Linked DNA regions of Methylococcus capsulatus. The protein of the gene in region 2 interacts with the protein of the main gene of each other region in a pairwise test. Links are inferred from orthologs where the notes say so. Each region holds a gene or a part of one and is shown on either strand. Other genes may lie near its edges.

The links.
Region 1: the proteins of N4J17_RS16290 (region 2) and N4J17_RS02805 interact in binary tests that used the Escherichia coli proteins (3 or more experiments, as listed by UniProt). The link is inferred for Methylococcus capsulatus from one-to-one orthologs.

The regions. Positions count from the first base shown.
Region 1 is NZ_CP104311.1:601,523-610,436, forward strand. The notes cover bases 107-2,905. They hold N4J17_RS02805 (IscS subfamily cysteine desulfurase), read right to left. Parts: upstream 2,213-2,905; coding sequence 1,001-2,212; downstream 107-1,000. Other genes in these bases: erpA (iron-sulfur cluster insertion protein ErpA), read right to left, coding at 128-514; iscU (Fe-S cluster assembly scaffold IscU), read right to left, coding at 540-959; clpX (ATP-dependent Clp protease ATP-binding subunit ClpX), read right to left, coding at 2,589-2,905. Outside these bases: iron-sulfur cluster assembly protein IscA, read right to left, coding at 1-97; more of clpX, read right to left, coding at 2,906-3,857; ATP-dependent Clp endopeptidase proteolytic subunit ClpP, read right to left, coding at 3,945-4,565; Co2+/Mg2+ efflux protein ApaG, read right to left, coding at 4,620-5,000; N4J17_RS02825 (YgfZ/GcvT domain-containing protein), read right to left, coding at 5,053-6,123; N4J17_RS02830 (nitrogen fixation protein NifQ), read right to left, coding at 6,102-6,695; fdxB (ferredoxin III, nif-specific), read right to left, coding at 6,744-7,052; N4J17_RS02840 (CCE_0567 family metalloprotein), read right to left, coding at 7,064-7,255; N4J17_RS02845 (NifX-associated nitrogen fixation protein), read right to left, coding at 7,270-7,749; nitrogen fixation protein NifX, read right to left, coding at 7,742-8,167; nitrogenase iron-molybdenum cofactor biosynthesis protein NifN, read right to left, coding at 8,211-8,914. UniProt on the Escherichia coli protein: Master enzyme that delivers sulfur to a number of partners involved in Fe-S cluster assembly, tRNA modification or cofactor biosynthesis. Catalyzes the removal of elemental sulfur from cysteine to produce alanine.
Region 2 is NZ_CP104311.1:3,372,045-3,381,026, forward strand. What follows is about bases 5,245-8,111. They hold N4J17_RS16290 (sulfurtransferase TusA family protein), read right to left. Parts: upstream 6,860-8,111; coding sequence 6,629-6,859; downstream 5,245-6,628. Other genes in these bases: cpdA (3',5'-cyclic-AMP phosphodiesterase), read left to right, coding at 5,245-5,276; N4J17_RS16280 (RNA pyrophosphohydrolase), read right to left, coding at 5,245-5,764; N4J17_RS16285 (HAD family hydrolase), read left to right, coding at 5,958-6,620; cysG (siroheme synthase CysG), read left to right, coding at 6,907-8,111. Outside these bases: N4J17_RS16255 (TIGR04211 family SH3 domain-containing protein), read left to right, coding at 1-193; ilvD (dihydroxy-acid dehydratase), read left to right, coding at 249-1,937; argE (acetylornithine deacetylase), read left to right, coding at 1,954-3,147; argA (amino-acid N-acetyltransferase), read left to right, coding at 3,144-4,490; more of cpdA, read left to right, coding at 4,512-5,244; more of N4J17_RS16280, read right to left, coding at 5,189-5,244; more of cysG, read left to right, coding at 8,112-8,331; N4J17_RS16300 (DNA gyrase inhibitor YacG), read right to left, coding at 8,341-8,556; cell division protein ZapD, read right to left, coding at 8,569-8,982. UniProt on the Escherichia coli protein: Sulfur carrier protein involved in sulfur trafficking in the cell. Part of a sulfur-relay system required for 2-thiolation during synthesis of 2-thiouridine of the modified wobble base 5-methylaminomethyl-2-thiouridine (mnm(5)s(2)U) in tRNA.

The DNA.
Region 1 (8,914 bases), 2.8 Mb from region 2 along the record:
ACGTCTTGACGGCGACCCGCAAGCCCACGCCCGCACCCCGCGCTGCCAGATGCTTCTGGACCTGAACAGCCGCTTTTTGTGTCAGCGTTACCGCCATCTTTTGTCCTCCTTATAAGGCCAACCGGCGTCAGTGGGACGAGCAGCTCGCGCCGCCGTCGACGGAGAAGGAACTGCCGCAACTACAGGACGAAGTGGCATTCGGGTTCTTGATGACGAAACGGGAACCCTCCAGCCCCTCCTGGTAATCGATCTCGGCGCCCTGCAGATATTGCAGGCTGGTGGGGTCGACCAGCAGAGTGACACCATCCTTCTCCACTGTCGTGTCGTCCTCGTTCACGGCCTCTTCGAAAGAAAAGCCATACTGGAACCCCGAACAGCCGCCGCCAGACACGTACACCCGGAGCTTCAGCGCCGGATTGCCTTCCTCGGCGATCAGTTCGCTCACCTTGGCCGCGGCGCTGCCGGTGAATATCAATGCAGGGCCCGCAGGCGTCAGATCGACGATGCTGGTCATGGCTGTCATAACGTTGTCCTCGCCTTCACGCGGCCGATTTGCAAACTTCGTAGCCTTCATCGGCTACGCCCATTTTGGCCTTGTAGTCCGAGACGGCGGCTTTGATGGCATCTTCCGCCAGCACGGAGCAGTGGATCTTCACCGGCGGCAGCGCCAGCGCCTCGGCGATATCGGAATTCTTGATCGCCAAAGCCTCGTCGACCGTCTTGCCCTTGACCCATTCGGTCACCAGCGAGCTGGAGGCGATCGCCGAGCCACAGCCATAGGTCTTGAACTTGGCATCCTCGATCACGCCTTCATCGTTGATCTTGATCTGCAGCTTCATCACGTCGCCGCAGGCTGGAGCCCCCACGACGCCAGTGCCCACGCCGTCTTCGTCTTTGTCGAATGAGCCGACGTTGCGGGGATTTTCGTAGTGGTCGATGACTTTATCGCTATATGCCATTGTTGTTCTCCTGATTGGATGGTGAAGGGCTTGGGGCATGTTTAGTGCGCCGCGGCCCACTGAACGGTGTTGAGATCGATCCCGTCCTTGTACATCTCCCACAGAGGCGATATCTCGCGCAGGCGAGCGACCTTGTCCTTGATCAGGGAGATGGCGAAATCCACGTCCTCCGCCGTGGTAAAGCGGCCCAGAGTGAAGCGGATCGAACTGTGGGCCAGCTCGTCGCTGCGTCCCAGGGCACGCAATACATAGGAAGGCTCGAGGCTGGCCGAGGTGCAGGCCGAACCGCTGGACACCGCCAGATCCTTGATGGCCATCATCAAGGACTCACCCTCCACGTAATTGAAGCTGATGTTCAGGTTGTGCGGTACCCGCTGCTCCAGATCGCCGTTGACGAACACCTCTTCCATGTCCTTGAGGCCGGCCAGCAGCTTGTCACGCAACCCACGGATGCGTTCGTTCTCCGCCGTCATCTCCTCGCGGGCGATGCGGAAGGCCTCTCCCATACCGACGATCTGGTGCGTCGCCAGGGTGCCGGAGCGCAGACCCCGCTCATGGCCGCCGCCGTGCATCTGCGCCTTGAGGCGGATACGCGGCTTGCGGCGCACGTAGAGGGCGCCGATGCCCTTGGGACCATAGGTTTTGTGGGCGGAAAAGGACATGAGATCGACCGGCAGATTGTCCAGATCGATCTCGACCTTGCCGGTCGACTGGGCAGCGTCGACATGGAAGATCACGCCGTGATCCCGGCAGATCTGGCCGATCGCCGCGATGTCTTGAATGACACCGATCTCGTTGTTGACGTGCATCACGGAAGCCAGCACGGTGTCGGGCCGGATCGCTGCCCTGAAGACGTCGAGGTCCAGGAGACCATTGGCCATCGGCTCGAGATAGGTGACTTCGAAGCCGGTCGATTCTAACTCGCGCATGGTATCCAGCACCGCCTTGTGCTCGGTCTTCACCGTAATCAGATGACGACCCTTGGTCTGGTAGAACTCGGCCGCGCCCTTGATGGCGAGGTTGTCCGACTCGGTTGCGCCAGAGGTCCAGACGATTTCCCGAGGATCGGCGTTGACCAGCTTCGCCACTTCCTCCCGCGCGTTTTCCACCGCCTGCTCGGCCGTCCAGCCGAAGGCATGGGAACGGCTGGCAGGGTTGCCGAAGTTTTCCGTCAGGAACGGAATCATCTTCTCGGCAACACGGGGATCGACCGGCGTCGTAGCCGAGTAATCGAGATAGACCGGTAACTTCATTGCATGTTCTCCGAGTTCGCCAGAAGGTGGGCGGTTTGCCTTGACCTCTGTCTTGCAAACCTCGGGCCACCCTTGAGAATCACTCTAACTGTATGATTTTACGTGTCTTGACCCGCTCGATGCGAAAAATCGGTTTGTCTCGTTGCCGACAAGGGCCGCCGGGGGTAGCGCTCTCTCCAAGCACCCGGCACGCAAAGAGGACCTGGATGGTACGGATTACGAAGGTTTGAGCAGGACGGAAGGGTGATGACGGTGTTTTGTCGGGTTTGCTACAACTCGACACGCTGCACCGAAACGGTGAAAGCGATACGACGCTGCCATTGCCCCGCAAACGAGCAAGGCCGGGTCACCCCGGCCTTTCCATCCGTCTCGAAGCCTAGGCGGAGGCGCAATGCTTCTCGTCGGTCCGGTAGACCAGATAGGGGTCGGCTTCGCCCCGGATCACCTTACCGTCGACCACCACCTTGACAACACCTTCGGCGGAAGGCAATTGGTACATCGTGTCGAGCAGGACCTGCTCGACGATGGTCCTAAGGCCCCGTGCCCCGGTCTTGCGCTCCATGGCGCGCCGAGCGATAGCTCCAAGGGCCTCCGGCAGGATTTCCAGCTCGCAGCCTTCCATTTCGAACAGGCGGGCATACTGTTTGACGAGAGCGTTTTTCGGCTCGGTGAGGATGTTGACCAGCGCTGCCTCGTCGAGCTCCTCGAGGGTCGCCACCACCGGCAGGCGGCCAATGAACTCCGGTATCAGGCCATAACGGATCAGGTCTTCGGCTTCGACCGCTGCCAGGACCTCCCCCAGGTGGGTGTTTTCTTCCCTGCTCTTCACTTCGGCCGAGAAGCCGATGCCGCTCTTTTGTGAACGGGAACGTATGGTCTTGTCGAGGCCGGCGAAAGCGCCGCCGCAGATGAACAGGATGTTGGCAGTGTTGACCTGCAGAAACTCCTGCTGCGGATGTTTGCGCCCGCCCTGGGGCGGCACAGAGGCGACGGTACCCTCCATCAGCTTGAGCAGGGCCTGCTGCACACCTTCCCCCGACACGTCGCGGGTGATGGACGGGCTGTCGGACTTCCGTGAAATCTTGTCGATCTCGTCGATGTAGACGATGCCCTGTTCGGCCTTTTCCACGTCATAATCGCAGGCCAGCAAGAGCTTCTGGATGATGTTCTCGACGTCCTCGCCGACGTATCCGGCTTCTGTGAGGGTGGTGGCGTCGGCGATGGCGAAGGGGACGTCCAGCACCCGTGCCAGGGTCTCCGCCAGCAGAGTTTTGCCCGAACCGGTCGGACCGATCAAGAGAACATTACTCTTGGCCAGTTCCACATCGTTTTTGAAGGTTCTGACCTTGAGGCGCTTGTAATGGTTGTATACAGCCACCGAGAGGATGCGCTTGGCCTTGTCCTGGCCGATGACGTATTGGTCCAGAATCGCCTTCATTTCCTTCGGCTTGGGCAGGCCCTCTGTGGTCCCGGCCTCGCCGCCCTGCAGCTCTTCGCGGATGATGTCGTTGCACAGTTCGACGCATTCATCACAGACGAATACGGCGGGGCCGGCAATGAGTTTTCTGACTTCGTGCTGGCTCTTGCCACAGAACGAGCAATACAGCAGCTTGCCGGACTCTTTATTTTTCCTGTCTTCGCTCATGGCGCTTACTCCCCTGGTTAGGAACAGTGTTTGGCTGTCGTTCTCCTTTTGACTGGCAAGTTGTGCGCCAAACTGCGAACCGGCCGATCAGACCGCGCCGGTTGTGCGATTCACGAGCACTTTGTCGATCAAGCCGTATTCAACTGCATCGCTTCCACTCATGAAGTTGTCGCGATCGGTGTCGATCTGGATCTTTTCGAGGGGTTGGCCGGTATGGCGGGCGAGAATCTTATTGAGACGGTCGCGGACCGCCAGAATCTCCCGGGCATGGATGTCGATGTCCGATGCCTGGCCCTGGAAGCCGCCCAGCGGCTGGTGGATCATGATCCGTGAGTGCGGCAGGCAGTAGCGCTTGCCGGCCGCACCACCGGCCAGCAGCAGCGCACCCATGCTGGCGGCCTGGCCGACGCACAGCGTACTGACGTCGGGCTTGATGAACTGCATGGTGTCGTAGATCGCCAGGCCCGCCGTCACCACACCACCCGGCGAATTGATGTAGAGATGGATGTCTTTGTCGGGATTCTCCGATTCCAGGAACAGCAACTGCGCGATCACCAGATTGGCCATGTAGTCCTCGACCTGGCCGACTAGGAAGATGACCCGCTCTTTCAGCAACCGCGAGTAGATGTCGAAGGCCCGCTCGCCGCGCGCCGATTGCTCCACCACCACCGGAACCAGTCCGCCGGCAGCCCTCGTTGCGTAATCCATGCCGTGCCTGTCCTTCAAGAAATTCATCGGATTTGTCCTCGTCCTGGGGGCGGTTCAGTGCAGCCGGCGCGGGATCGCTAGGCTGAACGCTGCGATGGGCGCCTCGAACGGCATCCCGTCGTCGGCGATCAGTTGATAGCTGCCGTGCATGCTGCCGACCGGGGTGGCGATGGTCGCCGCGCTGGTATATTCGAAAGCCTCGCCGGGGCGAAGATAAGGATGCTCCCCGACCACGCCCTCGCCGACCACCTCCACCGTTTTGCCGTTGGCATCGGTGATGATCCAGCGACGGCCCAGGAGCTTGGCGGGAACGGTGCCGGTATTCTCCATGGTCACGGTATAAGCGAACGTGTACTGCTGGGCATCGGGCCGGGAGTGCTCCTGCAGATAGACGGCTTTGACTTCGACTTTGAGTTCGTAGGGTTTACGTCGCATGGCATTGTCCTTTTGTTCATGATCAACGTGAAAATCGCAGGACCTTGCCGTATCAGCAGCCGGCGTCGGAAGGCAGCAGCTCATCGTCTTGGTCTGCGAACACCAGCAGCGGACCTGAGGGATTGCCGAGACGGATGTCCCCCAGCGCCTTCTGTTCGATCACGGCCACGGCGAGCATGGTGACCGAATGCTCTCGCCCATCCTTCGCCGCCGAGACCACGAGACCAACGCTTTCATCGAATCCCGGCCGATAGAGCCGGGTACCCGATGCCGGAACCTCGGTACAGTCGACATGAGCCAGGAAGACCTTGCGCTTGAGCTGGCCGCGGTAGTGCAGCCGAGCGATCACTTCCTGTCCGGGATAACAGCCTTTTTTGTAGCTCAGACCACCGAGCGCTTCCAGGTCCAGCATCTGAGGGATGAACTCGCCGGCGGTTGCGGCGGCGATGTAAGGAATACCCGCCAATATGTCCAGCAAGGACCAGGCGCCTGCTCCCGCGGGCCGGGCTGCCGGTGCGAGCTTGCTCCAAAGCGCGATCATGGCCGAGGGAGCACCCACTGCCAGCCAGCGCGGCCTGGGTTCACCGCCCAGAGCGACCAGGGTGCAATCACCGACCGACGCCGTCCCACCCCGTGACTCCGGGAGAGCCGAGCCCAGCATGTGGGTGATCCCGGCGCCGGACAGACCGAGCCGGGCCAGCTTGTCGCTGGCATCAGTGATGGTCGCCTTGGTACGTAGCAGAAACATCTTCAGGCGCGTGACCACGCTAGCCAGCAACTCCTCCGGCACCAGCAGGTAATAGGCGCCGTCCCGCAGGAACAGCCAGAACGTGGCCTGGATCCGCCCCTTGCCGTCGCACCAACTGGTGAACTGACCCAAGGTCTCCGATACGAGGCGCACGTCGCCGGTCAGCATGCTGCCGAGGAATTTGCCGGCCTCCTCGCCCTTGACTTCGATCAGCCCGAAATGGGACAGGTCGACGATGATGTCGCTGCCCAGCGCGAGTTCCGCGCCGTCGCCCACAGCCGGACCGCAACGGTCCAGAAAATCCACCCACTCGGCGGGCGCATTCAAGGCAGCACACCCGGGCATCTGTACCTTCAACGCTTCACCGGCTGCCATGCGTCATCCTCCTCCGGTCCGAAACAGTTCGCATATTCGTCGCACTCCGCGCAGGTCGGCGAACGGCAGACATGGGCACCTTCGCGTTCGCAGAGCTGCTTGTAAAAAAACTTCTTCCAACGCATGCCGCCGGTATTGCGGGCGAACAACCCGGGGAAATGGTGCGCCAGGAGATCCGAGAGCGTCTTCCGGTCCGCCAGCCCCATGTCCTGCCACAGGTGATCATCGCCCATGCAGCAAGCGGCGATGGCATGCGCCAGCCAACGGGATTCCACGGCATCGCCGCGACAATGTTCGAGCAGCAGCCCCAGGAGTGAGTCGAACTCGTCGGCGGGCGCGCGCCCCGCGGCGCCCGCCGGCTTGATGTAGACGCCGCGCGCACCGGGAAAATAGCGGTCGAGCAGCGTGCAGAATTCGGCAGGATCGAGGCCGAAGCCCCCACGGCCTGCCAGCCGAGAAGAACTACGCGCCAGCTCGATCGCTGACGCGAAGGCGAGAGTCAATGGCTCGCTTGGGTTCTCGGCATAAGCGAGCAAGGGGTCATAGCTGTATACGTCGCTTCTGGCCAGCATGGTCTGCGCTCTCCGGCATGAAGAAACCCCCACCCCACCGGCCTTGGATCAAGCCGCCAGGGGTACGTGAGTGTAGCACTGCTTGGGGCAGATTTTGGCGCAGGATTCACAGCCTATACAGTTGTCGGCATTGGCGATCGACATCACCTTCTTATCGTACTCGTCGTCGTCATCGTCAGCGCCGGCGCCGATAGCGACCGCTTCCCCATCTTCGTTGATGCCGACCATCTCCAGTACCTCGCGCCCGCAGACCTTGTAGCAGCGCCCGCAGCCGATGCACTTGTCCTGGTTGATCTCGCCGACGAACTTCGGCACCCAGACTTTCCCGCTGGGGAGGGTCACGGAAAATTCACTCATGATTTTGACTCCTAACTGGCCGTGCTCTTACGGAATTCATCGAGCTGGCGATATGCCTCATAGGTCTTTTCGGCGACTTCCATGATCCTGTTCCAGCCGGTGGGCAAATCCTCGGCCAGATCGTGCAGGTCCATTTTGAGCGCCGTGGCCTGGGCGTTGAGTTTCTTCAGTTTGGCCTTCAGTTCTTCTGCTTCTTCGCTCATTGACAAACCTCCGATCAGCTGTATTTCGCCACATCGGGATAGCGGTTGATCATTTCGATACCGGCATTCACCAGCTTTTCGCCCTCCTCGGCCAGCTTCTCCATGGAAGGGAAGCCGAAGCGGTGCACGTCACGCAGCTGTTTGTTGACCACGATCAGCCGACCGGCGATCAGAACCATGCGGCCAAAGCCTTCATGGGACATCTTCATCATCGGCGTGACCATCACCTTGGTGGCGCGCTCGATCGACAGACCCACGGCGTTGTAAAACAGCTCCAACCGCCACAAGGTTTCCGGATCGGGATCGCCGATGATGGGAATCGCCGCGCGTTTCTCCTTGTCCAGAATGTACGGCTCAAGCAACTGTTCATCGCTCTTGCCCTCCCAGGTTCCGTACGAATCCTGGGCTCGCCACTGTTTGACCAGCTCCTTGATGAACGCCGACTCCATCGGCGAGGCGGAGATTTCCGCCATCACTTTGGCTGCTTCAGCCATGTTGCACCTCTTCGTCGTCTTCAAAATCGAATGAACGTTCCCGGCCCTTGTTTTCCTTCGCCAGCACCTTACGCAGCCATGGTGGCGGGTTGCCTCGGAGGACATCCCGTAGTTTATCCAGCAGCTCGGCGATCGGTTCCGGCTGGGGCACCTTGATCGGATGGATGCCCTGGGCCACGACCCGCGCCGCCCCGGAACCGCCGATGGCGGCCACGTAGAGAATGGCGCAGTCCTTGATGGCCTCGAGCTTGGGCGCCAGCTTGTCCTCGTTGCCGTCCTCCTGCAGATCGCCCTCGAACTGGATCGCCTCGATGAACTCACCGCCCTCGGTCGAGAGTTCGTAGATGGCGATGTTCTTGGCCCAGCCGAAATGGGCATCGACGCGCTTGAGATCCTGGGTAGCGAATGCGACTTTCATGCTTCCTCCGCGATTAAACGATTCGTCCGATACATCTTGGGGCTTAATGAGCCGCAAGCGCCTTCTCGCCAACATGTCCCGTTTCCTCAGAATGGGCCCAGGTTTCAGGGGTGGGCTCGTGGCCGCTGGCGATGAACATGTTGCCGATCTCAAAAATGAGATTACGGGTTCCCCGGTAGCCGACGATGGTCTGGTGCGCCGCGCCTAGGCGGTCGAACATCGGGATGCCGATGCGGTAGAACGGGATCGCAAGCCGCTCCGCCGCCTGCCGGCCATGGGAATGCGTCACCAACAAATCGCAGCCAGCGGCTCGTCTTTCCAAGTCTTCCAGGTCACCGAGCAACACCTCGTCGGTCGCGATGCGTTCCAGCAGAGGCGATTCGGTGGTAGTCACCGCCGCCGCGACCTCGGCACCCATTTCGTGGAACCAGCCGCTCAGCGTCCACAACAGATCCGGTTCGGCACCGATGGCGATGCGCTTGCCACCGAAATGGAAATGCCCATCCAGCATGGCATCGACCAGTTGACTGCGCTGGCGCTTGATCTTGTTCGGCACCGGCCGGCCGCTCAAACCCGCCAGCAGAGCGATGAATTCGTCATTGGCTTCGAGCCCGGTGAGGCGGTCGAACAGGGTGTAGGGGATGCCGGCCTTCTTTGCCATCGCCTCAGCGGCAGGCCGCATCTGCTCGCCCACCGCGATGGTATGGCGCGAGAGCCCCATGCCGGCGATCTCTTCCAGCGAAATAC
Region 2 (8,982 bases):
CCGCCTGCGGGAAACCCTGGCAACCGTCGAACGCGATCTCGAAGCCAAGCGTCTGGAGAACCAGGCACTGGCTGAAGACAGCCGGCAGCGCTGGTTCCTGATCGGCGCCGGCGTACTGGCCGGCGGCTTCCTGCTGGGCCTGATCGTTCCCCAGCTCGGCTGGCGCAGACGCAGTAGCTGGGATTCGTTTTGACGCATTTCATCCTCGCCATCGCCGGCGAACCGGACATTCCCTAAGGAAACTCATCATGACCGACAAGCACCCCCGTCCCCATTCGTCCCAGGTCGTCGACGGCATGGAGCGTGCCCCGAGCCGCGCGATGCTGCACGCCGTCGGGTTCACCGATGCCGACTTCGCCAAACCACAGATCGGCATCGCTTCCACCTGGGCCATGGTGACCCCGTGCAACATGCACATCAACAAGCTGGCCGAGGACGCGGCACGCGGCGTCAACGGCGGCGGCGGCAAAGCGGTGATCTTCAACACCATCACTATCTCAGACGGCATCTCGATGGGCACCGAAGGGATGAAGTATTCCCTCGTGTCGCGCGAGGTCATCGCCGATTCCATCGAAACCGTTGTGGCCTGTCAGGGTTATGACGGCGTGGTCGCCATCGGCGGCTGCGACAAGAACATGCCCGGTTGTATGATCGCTCTCGCCCGCCTCAACCGCCCAGCGGTATTCGTCTACGGCGGCACCATCTTGCCGGGTTGCCACGGCGACAAGAAGCTGGACGTGGTGTCGGTATTCGAAGCGGTCGGCGCCCGCGCCAACAACCGCATCGACGATGCCGAACTGCACGCCATCGAATCCAAGGCCATCCCCGGGCCGGGCTCCTGCGGCGGCATGTATACCGCCAACACCATGGCATCCGCGATCGAGGCATTAGGAATGAGCCTGCCGGGCAGTTCGGCCCAGGTGGCCATTTCCCGTGCCAAGGAGCTGGACTGCGAGCGGGCGGGGGCACAGGTGCTCAAACTCATGGACTTGGATCTCAAGCCCCGCGACATCATGACCAAGAAGGCGTTCGAGAACGCCATCACGGTGGTGATCGCCCTGGGCGGCTCCACCAACGCCGTGCTGCACCTCCTGGCCATGGCCAACGCCTGCGGCATCGACCTGACACTCGACGATTTCACCCGCATCGGTCACAAAGTGCCGATGCTGGCGGATCTGAAACCCAGCGGTAGATACTCCATGGCCGAACTGGTGGAAATCGGCGGCATCCAACCGCTGATGAAGACATTGCTGGATGCGGGACTCCTGCACGGCGACTGCATGACCGTTACCGGCAAAACCTTGGCGGAAAACCTGGCCGACGCGCCCGACTACCCGACCGGACAAGACATGATCCGGCCGCTGAACAACCCTATCAAAAAGGATAGCCATCTGGTAATCCTCAGGGGCAACCTGGCGCCGGAAGGCGCGGTCGCCAAGATCACCGGCAAGGAAGGTCTGAGCTTCACCGGCGCCGCCCGCGTATTCGACGGCGAGGAACAGGCGCTCAAGGCCATCCTCGACGGCACCGTAGTGAAAGGCGACGTCATCGTCATCCGCTACGAGGGCCCCAAGGGCGGCCCCGGCATGCGTGAGATGCTCTCGCCGACCTCGGCGGTCATGGGCAAGGGGCTGGGCAAGGAGGTCGCGCTCATCACCGACGGCCGCTTTTCCGGCGGCACCCACGGCTTCGTGGTCGGCCACATCACGCCGGAAGCGTACACCGGCGGACCGCTGGCGATCGTTCGGGACGGCGATACCATCACCATCGATGCCGAAACCCGGGAACTGACCCTGCACGTCGCCGACGATGAAATCGGCCGGCGCCTGGCGCAGTGGAGTCAGCCGGCGCCGCGCTACACCAAGGGCGTGCTGGCCAAGTACGCCAGGCTGGTGAGCTCGGCCTCGGAAGGCGCCGTCACCGACAACGGTCTCTGACCCGGTTACGGCGACCATGGCCCGGCACCTGCCGCCCCTGCGCGAGATGATCCGGGCCCTGATCGCCCGGCCTTCGGTCAGTTGCACCGACCCGCGCTTCGACGAGTCCAACCGGGCCGTGATCGACCTGCTGGCAGAATGGGCCGAAGCGCTGGGATTCCGGGTCGCGATCCAGCCTCTGGCACACGGCAAGGCCAACCTGATCGCCAGCCTCGGGCCGGCGGAATGTGGCGGAGGTCTGGCGTTGTCCGGCCATACCGACACGGTACCCTGCGATCCCGACCGCTGGCACAGCGACCCGTTCATGGCGATCGAAAAAGACGGCCGGATCTACGGACTCGGCAGCGCCGACATGAAATCCTTCTTTGCTCTGGCCCTGACCGCTGCGAGCGACATCGATCCAGCCGCTCTCCACAGACCCCTGCTGCTGGTCGCCACTGCGGACGAGGAAAGCTCCATGGCTGGCGCCAAGGCACTCTTGCCGGTCCAGCTCGCACCGGCCCGCCGCTGCGTGATCGGCGAACCGACCGGCCTCAAGCCCATTCGCATGCACAAGGGCGTCATGATGGAATCGATCCGCGTCCGCGGCCAGGCCGGACATTCGAGCGATCCAACCCTCGGCGCGAACGCCATCGAGGGCATGCACCGGCTGATTTCCGAACTGCTGGTCATCCGCGAGGAGCTGCAGGAGCGCTACCGCAATCCGGCCTTTGCCGTACCCGTGCCGACACTGAACCTCGGCGCCATCCGCGGCGGCGACAATCCCAACCGCATCTGCGGCCAATGCGAGCTGAGCATCGACCTGCGGCCTCTGCCCGGCATGGACACCGAGGAGCTCCGCAACCTGTTGAAGCAGCGGCTGGCACGAGCCTTGCCGGCCTCCCCCCGATTCGAGCTTTCCGTCGATTCCCTCTTCGACGGCGTGCCGGCTTTCGAAACCCGGGCGGATGCCGGGCTGGTGCGCTGCTGCGAGCATCTCAGTCACGCCCGGGCCGGGGCGGTGTCCTTTGGTACCGAGGCCCCCTTCTTTTCCCGGCTCGGTATGGAAACCGTGGTCCTGGGCGCCGGCTACATCGAGCAGGCCCACCAGCCCGACGAATACCTCCCGTTGGATCACATCGAGCCGGCGACGGCGATTCTCCGTGGCCTCATCGAACGCTATTGCATCAGGCCGGTTCCTGCACCCTTGACGGAGGACGCTTCGGGATGAATTCAGGCATCCCCCCCCAAACCTTCGTACGCTGGTTCCGCGGCGCCGCCCCCTACATTCATGCGCACCGGAACCGCACCTTCGTCGTCAGTTTCGGCGGCGAAGCCCTGACCGATGGGCGCTTCGCTGAGCTGGTCCACGACTTCGCTCTGCTTCACAGCTTAGGGGTCAGGCTGGTGCTGGTGCACGGTACCCGCCCTCAGGTGGAGCAACGTCTGCGCAGCCGCGGTGCGGAACTACGGTACCACCAGGGTCTGCGGATCACCGATGCGACCGCGCTGGAGTGCGTGCAGGAAGCCGCCGGCGCCGTCCGGGTGGAGATCGAAGCCCTACTGTCGATGGGCGCCGCCAATTCACCCATGGCCGGAGCAAGGATCCGGGTGGCCTCGGGCAATTTCGTGGTCGCCAAGCCTTTGGGGGTGCGCGACGGAGTGGATTTCGGCTACACCGGCGAGGTGCGCCGCGTGGATGCCGGGGCGATGCGCCGACTGCTGGACGAAGGCAGCGTGGTTCTGGTGTCTCCGCTCGGCTATTCTCCCACCGGGGAAATCTTCAACCTCAGTGCCGAGGAGGTAGCGACTGCCGTGGCCGGCGCCCTCGGGGCCGATAAGCTCCTGTTGCTTATGGAGCAGTCCTGCGCCGGCACCGACGGCCGGATGATCCACCAGATTACGGTGCAGGAGGCCGAGTGTCTGCTGGAACGGGGCGGTTCGCTGGAAACGGGCGTAGCCACCCACTTGGCCGCCGCCCTCAAAGCCTGCCGTTCCGGCGTGGCCCGCGCCCATCTGCTGGACCGCCACATCGACGGCGCCCTGCTGCTGGAACTGTTCACGCGTGACGGTGTCGGTACCCTCGTCAGCGCCAATCCATTCGAGGAATTGCGCCCGGCCCGCATCAACGACGTGGTCGGCATCCTGGATCTGATCCGGCCACTCGAACAGACCGGCGCCTTGGTGAACCGCTCCCGCGAACGCCTGGAAACCGAAATCGGGGACTATGTCGTCATCGAGCGCGATGGACTGATCGTCGGTTGCGCCGCCCTGCATACATTTCCGGCCGAATCTCTGGGCGAATTCGCCTGCCTTGCTCTGCACCCCGATTACCGGGGCGAAAGCCGGGGCGAAAGGCTGCTGGAATTCGTCGAGCAGCGGGCCCGCAAACTCGGTTTGGCGCGGCTTTTCGTGCTGACCACCCAGGCCATGCAGTGGTTCCGCGAACGCGGCTTCGAACCCGCCTCACTCGCCGACCTACCTGCGCAGCGGCGCGCGAGCTACAGCCCAGAGCGCAATTCCCAGGTTTTGATCAAAACGATCAGGCCGTCCGAAATTCCCCGAAAAACCTGAACGTCCATGTCGGATTCAGGAATGCTGCGCATCCTCCAGATCACCGATTCACACATCCTGCCCGACCCGGGAGCCCGGTTTTACGGCATCGACAGCGCGGCCAGCCTGCGCGCCGTCATCGGCCATGCGAACCGCGGCCCCTTCGACCTGGTCCTGCTCACCGGCGACCTGGCGCAGGAACCGGTACCGCAAAGTTACCGGCGGCTCGCCGGGTTTTGTGCCGAACTGCCAGCGCCGTGCCATTGGCTGCCGGGGAATCACGACGAACCCGCACTCGCCCGCCACATCCTGAAATCCACGCCGCTGTTGCACGAACCCGTGATCCGGAAAGGCCACTGGCTGATCGTATGCCTGGACAGCACCGTACCCGGCTCGGCCGGCGGCTCCTTGTCGGAAGGACAGCTCGACCTGCTGCAACGGACCCTGAGCCGCCATCCGTCGCTCCATACCCTCGTCGCCCTCCATCACCATCCCGTTCCCTCCGGGAGCGCCTGGATGGACACCATGATCTTGGACAACGCTGGCGAGTTTTTCGCTGTGCTGGACCGGCACCCCCAAGTCAAGGCCGTCCTGCATGGCCATACGCACCAGGTGGCGGACGTGGAATTTAAGGGAAAGCGAGTGCTCGGCACCCCCTCGACCTGCATCCAGTTCCAGCCCGCCAGCCGGACCTTCGCGCTGGATGCGGAGCAACCCGGCTACCGCTGGCTCGAGCTGGGGCCGGACGGTTCGGTGACTACGGGAATCTGCCGGGTCGCGGTGCCGCCGGCGTCCGACACCGCCTGAGCCCCCGCCGGCCGGTCGGCCTGCAAGGCCCGTTGCAGTTCGCTCAAGGCCTGGCGGTAGACTTCCCGCTTGAAGTAGACGACGTCGCTCAAGGGATGCCAGTAATCGACCCAGCACCAGCGGTCGAACTCGGGACGCTCGGAACAGTCCAATCGAATGTTGGCTTCGGGTCCGGTCAGACGCAGGATGTACCAGATCTGCTTCTGCCCGATGCAAAGCGGATAGGAGCGGCGGCGGATGAAGCGCTCCGGAAGCTGGTAGCGCAACCAACCCTTGGTGCGGGCGATGATTTTGACGTACTGGCGCTCCAGGCCCACTTCTTCATAGAGCTCGCGGAACATCGCGGCATCCGGATCTTCATCGACCTTGATGCCTCCCTGGGGAAACTGCGATGAACGCATGCCCGCCCGGCGCGCCCAGAACACCCGGCCCTCGTCGTTGCTGAGGATGATGCCGACATTCAGGCGATAGCCCTCGGCATCGATCATATCTCCCGCTAATCCGCCCATTGTCTCCAACTGGTATACTGTTTCCGGTCGCAAGTGACATAGCGTCGATTCGCCGGCCGTCGAGCCCACCCTCGACCGACCTCGTGGGGGCCGGCGTGAACGCCTCGATAGCGGACGAAGCAGTACACCGCTGCGAAGTTCCGTCAATGTGTTTGGAATGTAAAGGAAACCCGTGACTCTGGCAATATTCGACCTCGACAACACGTTGCTCGCCGGCGACAGCGATTACCTTTGGGGCCGTTTCCTGGTGGACAGGGGCATCGTCGATCCCGAGGCTTACGAAGTGGCCAACACCCGCTTCTATGAAGCCTACAAGAATGGCACGCTGGATATCGGTGAATTCCTTGCGTTCGCCTTGCGCCCGCTGGCGGAAAACGACCCCCAACAGTTGTTTCGCTGGCGTGAATCGTTCGTGGAAGAAAAAATCCTGCCGATCGTGCAGACTACGGCCCGTGAGCTGGTCGAACGGCACCGCTCCGCCGGCCATACGCTACTGGTCATCACCGCCACCAACCGCTTCGTGACCGAACCCATCGTGCGGCTGTACGGTATCGACAACCTCATCGCCACCGAGCCCGAGTTCCGTGATGGCCGCTATACGGGACGGGTTGAGGGCATTCCGTCCTTCCACGAGGGCAAGGTCCACCGCCTTTCGGCCTGGCTGGCGGATAACGACGGCCACGATCTGGAAGACACCTGGTTCTACAGCGATTCCCACAACGACATTCCCTTACTCTCGCGTGTCGCTCATCCCGTGGCGGTGGACCCCGATCCTGTGCTGCGCCGCACGGCCGAGCAGCGGGGCTGGCCGGTGATCAGCCTGCGGGCGGCCTGACGACCCGTTTAGCCTTTCCGGATGAGGAAGAGGTGCGTCCCGGCCTCTTCGGCATAATCCAAGAGCACATGGCCCGCCTGTTCGAGATAGACTCCGAAATCGAGGACGGATGCGGGATCGGTCGCCCGCACACGCACAGTCTGGCCACTGCCGAGGGTCTGCAGGGCTTTTTTCAGGCGCAGCAGCGGCAGTGGACACATCAGTCCGCTGGTATCCAGCTCCTGGTCGATGACGATCATGTTTTTGACTCCAATGCCAAGACCCGCATTTTAACAAAAGCCATCCCATGGATTACCTACCGATTTTCCTGAAGCTTCGCGGTCTCCCCTGCCTAATCGTGGGGGGCGGTGAGGTCGCTGTCCGTAAACTCGGCCTGCTAGTCGAGGCAGGTGCGGCTGTCACCGTGATCGCTACCACCGCGGAAGCGGCCATCGTCGAACTCGCCGGTCGCGGCTTGGTCCGGTTGCGTGCCAAGTCCTTTGAGGCGGCCGACAGCGAAGGTTTCCGGCTGATCATCGCGGCAACCGACGACCGCGACGTCAATGCACGTGTCGCAGCCGTTGCGCGGCGGTATGGCATCCCGGTCAACGTCGTCGATTGCCCCGACCTGTGCGACTTCATCTTCCCGGCCATCATCGACCGCTCGCCAGTGGTGGTTGCGGTGTCCACCGGCGGCGCCTCGCCCGTCCTGGCCCGCCAGCTTCGGACCCGCATCGAGGCCTGCATTCCTTCCCGTTTCGGTACGCTGGCCCGGATCACAGCCGGCTTGCGGGAACGGGTCCGGCAGGCGATTCCCGAGCCGCGAGCTCGCCGGCATTTCTGGGAGCGGACACTGCAAGGGCCGGCTGCGGAGCTGGCACTGCAGGGGCGCCAAGAAGAAGCCGAGCGCCTGCTGCTCGAGGCGGCGGACGCCGCCCGGCAAGAGGCAGCGGAGCGGGGATCGGTCGCACTGGTCGGCGCCGGCCCCGGCGATCCGGACTTGTTGACCCTACGCGCCTTGCGCCTGATCCAGGAGGCCGACGTCGTCGTCTACGATCGTCTGGTCTCGCCTGAGATCCTGGCGCTGGTGCGGCGGGACGCACGACGCGTCTATGCAGGCAAGGAACGCAGCCGCCATAGCATTCCGCAGGACAACATCAACGCGCTGCTAGTGAATCTGGCCGCCGAAGGCAACCGCGTGGTCCGCCTCAAAGGCGGCGACCCTTTCATTTTCGGGCGGGGCGGCGAAGAGATCGAAACTCTGATGGCGCGCGGCATTCCGTTCCAGGTGGTTCCGGGGATCACGGCGGCATCGGGATGTGCCGCCTATGCCGGTATCCCCTTAACCCACCGCGATCATGCGCATGCCTGCGTGTTCGTCGCCGGCCAGCTGAAGGATGGCACCCTCCAGGGTCTGGACTGGCCTCAGCTCGTCCGGCCCCGTCAGACTGTGGTGGTCTACATGGGCTTGCATGGACTGCCGCAGATCTGCGCCGAACTGATCCGCCACGGCGCGCCGCCGTCCCGTCCGGCCGCACTGATCCAGCAGGGCACCACCCGCGACCAGAAGGTGGTGACCGCCACGCTGGAAACGCTCCCTGCCCGGGTCGCGGAGGCCGAAATCAGGGCGCCTACCCTGGTCATCATCGGCGATGTGGTGGAGCTGCGGGACAAACTGGCTTGGTACCACAGCCGGCAAGAAGCCGACGGAAGGGCTGGAAACGGCCAATAGGAACCGGGCTCAACCGGCGGGCGGTTTTGCGCCGTCATCGCGGTCTTCGGATGGATCCTCCGGGCCAATCGGCTCGCCGGGAATGGCATAATCCTCATTGACCCATCCGCCCAGATCGATCAGCCGGCAGCGTTCGCTGCAAAACGGCTTGAACTTCTGCGTTTCAGTCCAGGGCACCGGCTTGCCGCAGCGGGGGCAACGGACGACGGTGTAGACGCGCGACATCGGCAGGAAGCTTCAAAGCAGACAGGTGGTCAATTGGAAAGGCACGTCCTCGCTGCACTGGACGGGACGCTCGTTCGGCAGGCCGGTGAGGAAGCGGACCGTGAAACGGTGCTTTCCGCCGCTGATTTCAGCGAAATAGGGCAGCTCGATCGGCACCGCAACGCGAAGCAGTTGAACCGCTGCGGCATGATCCAGATTCTTCTGGAAGAATCCGCTATGGGCGGTTTCCCAGATGCCTGCGGCACTGTCACGGAGCAGGCCGAGAATGAGCGCAATCCCCTCCTGGACAGGATGGAAACAGTCCAGCCATTCGGTGGCCTCTTTCCTTCTTCGCTCGCCATCCCGCTCCAGCCAGAAATGGTAGCCTGGCAGATCGAACGAACAGGTGCCGCCCGGAATCGCCGTCCGCTGCGCGACTGATTTGAA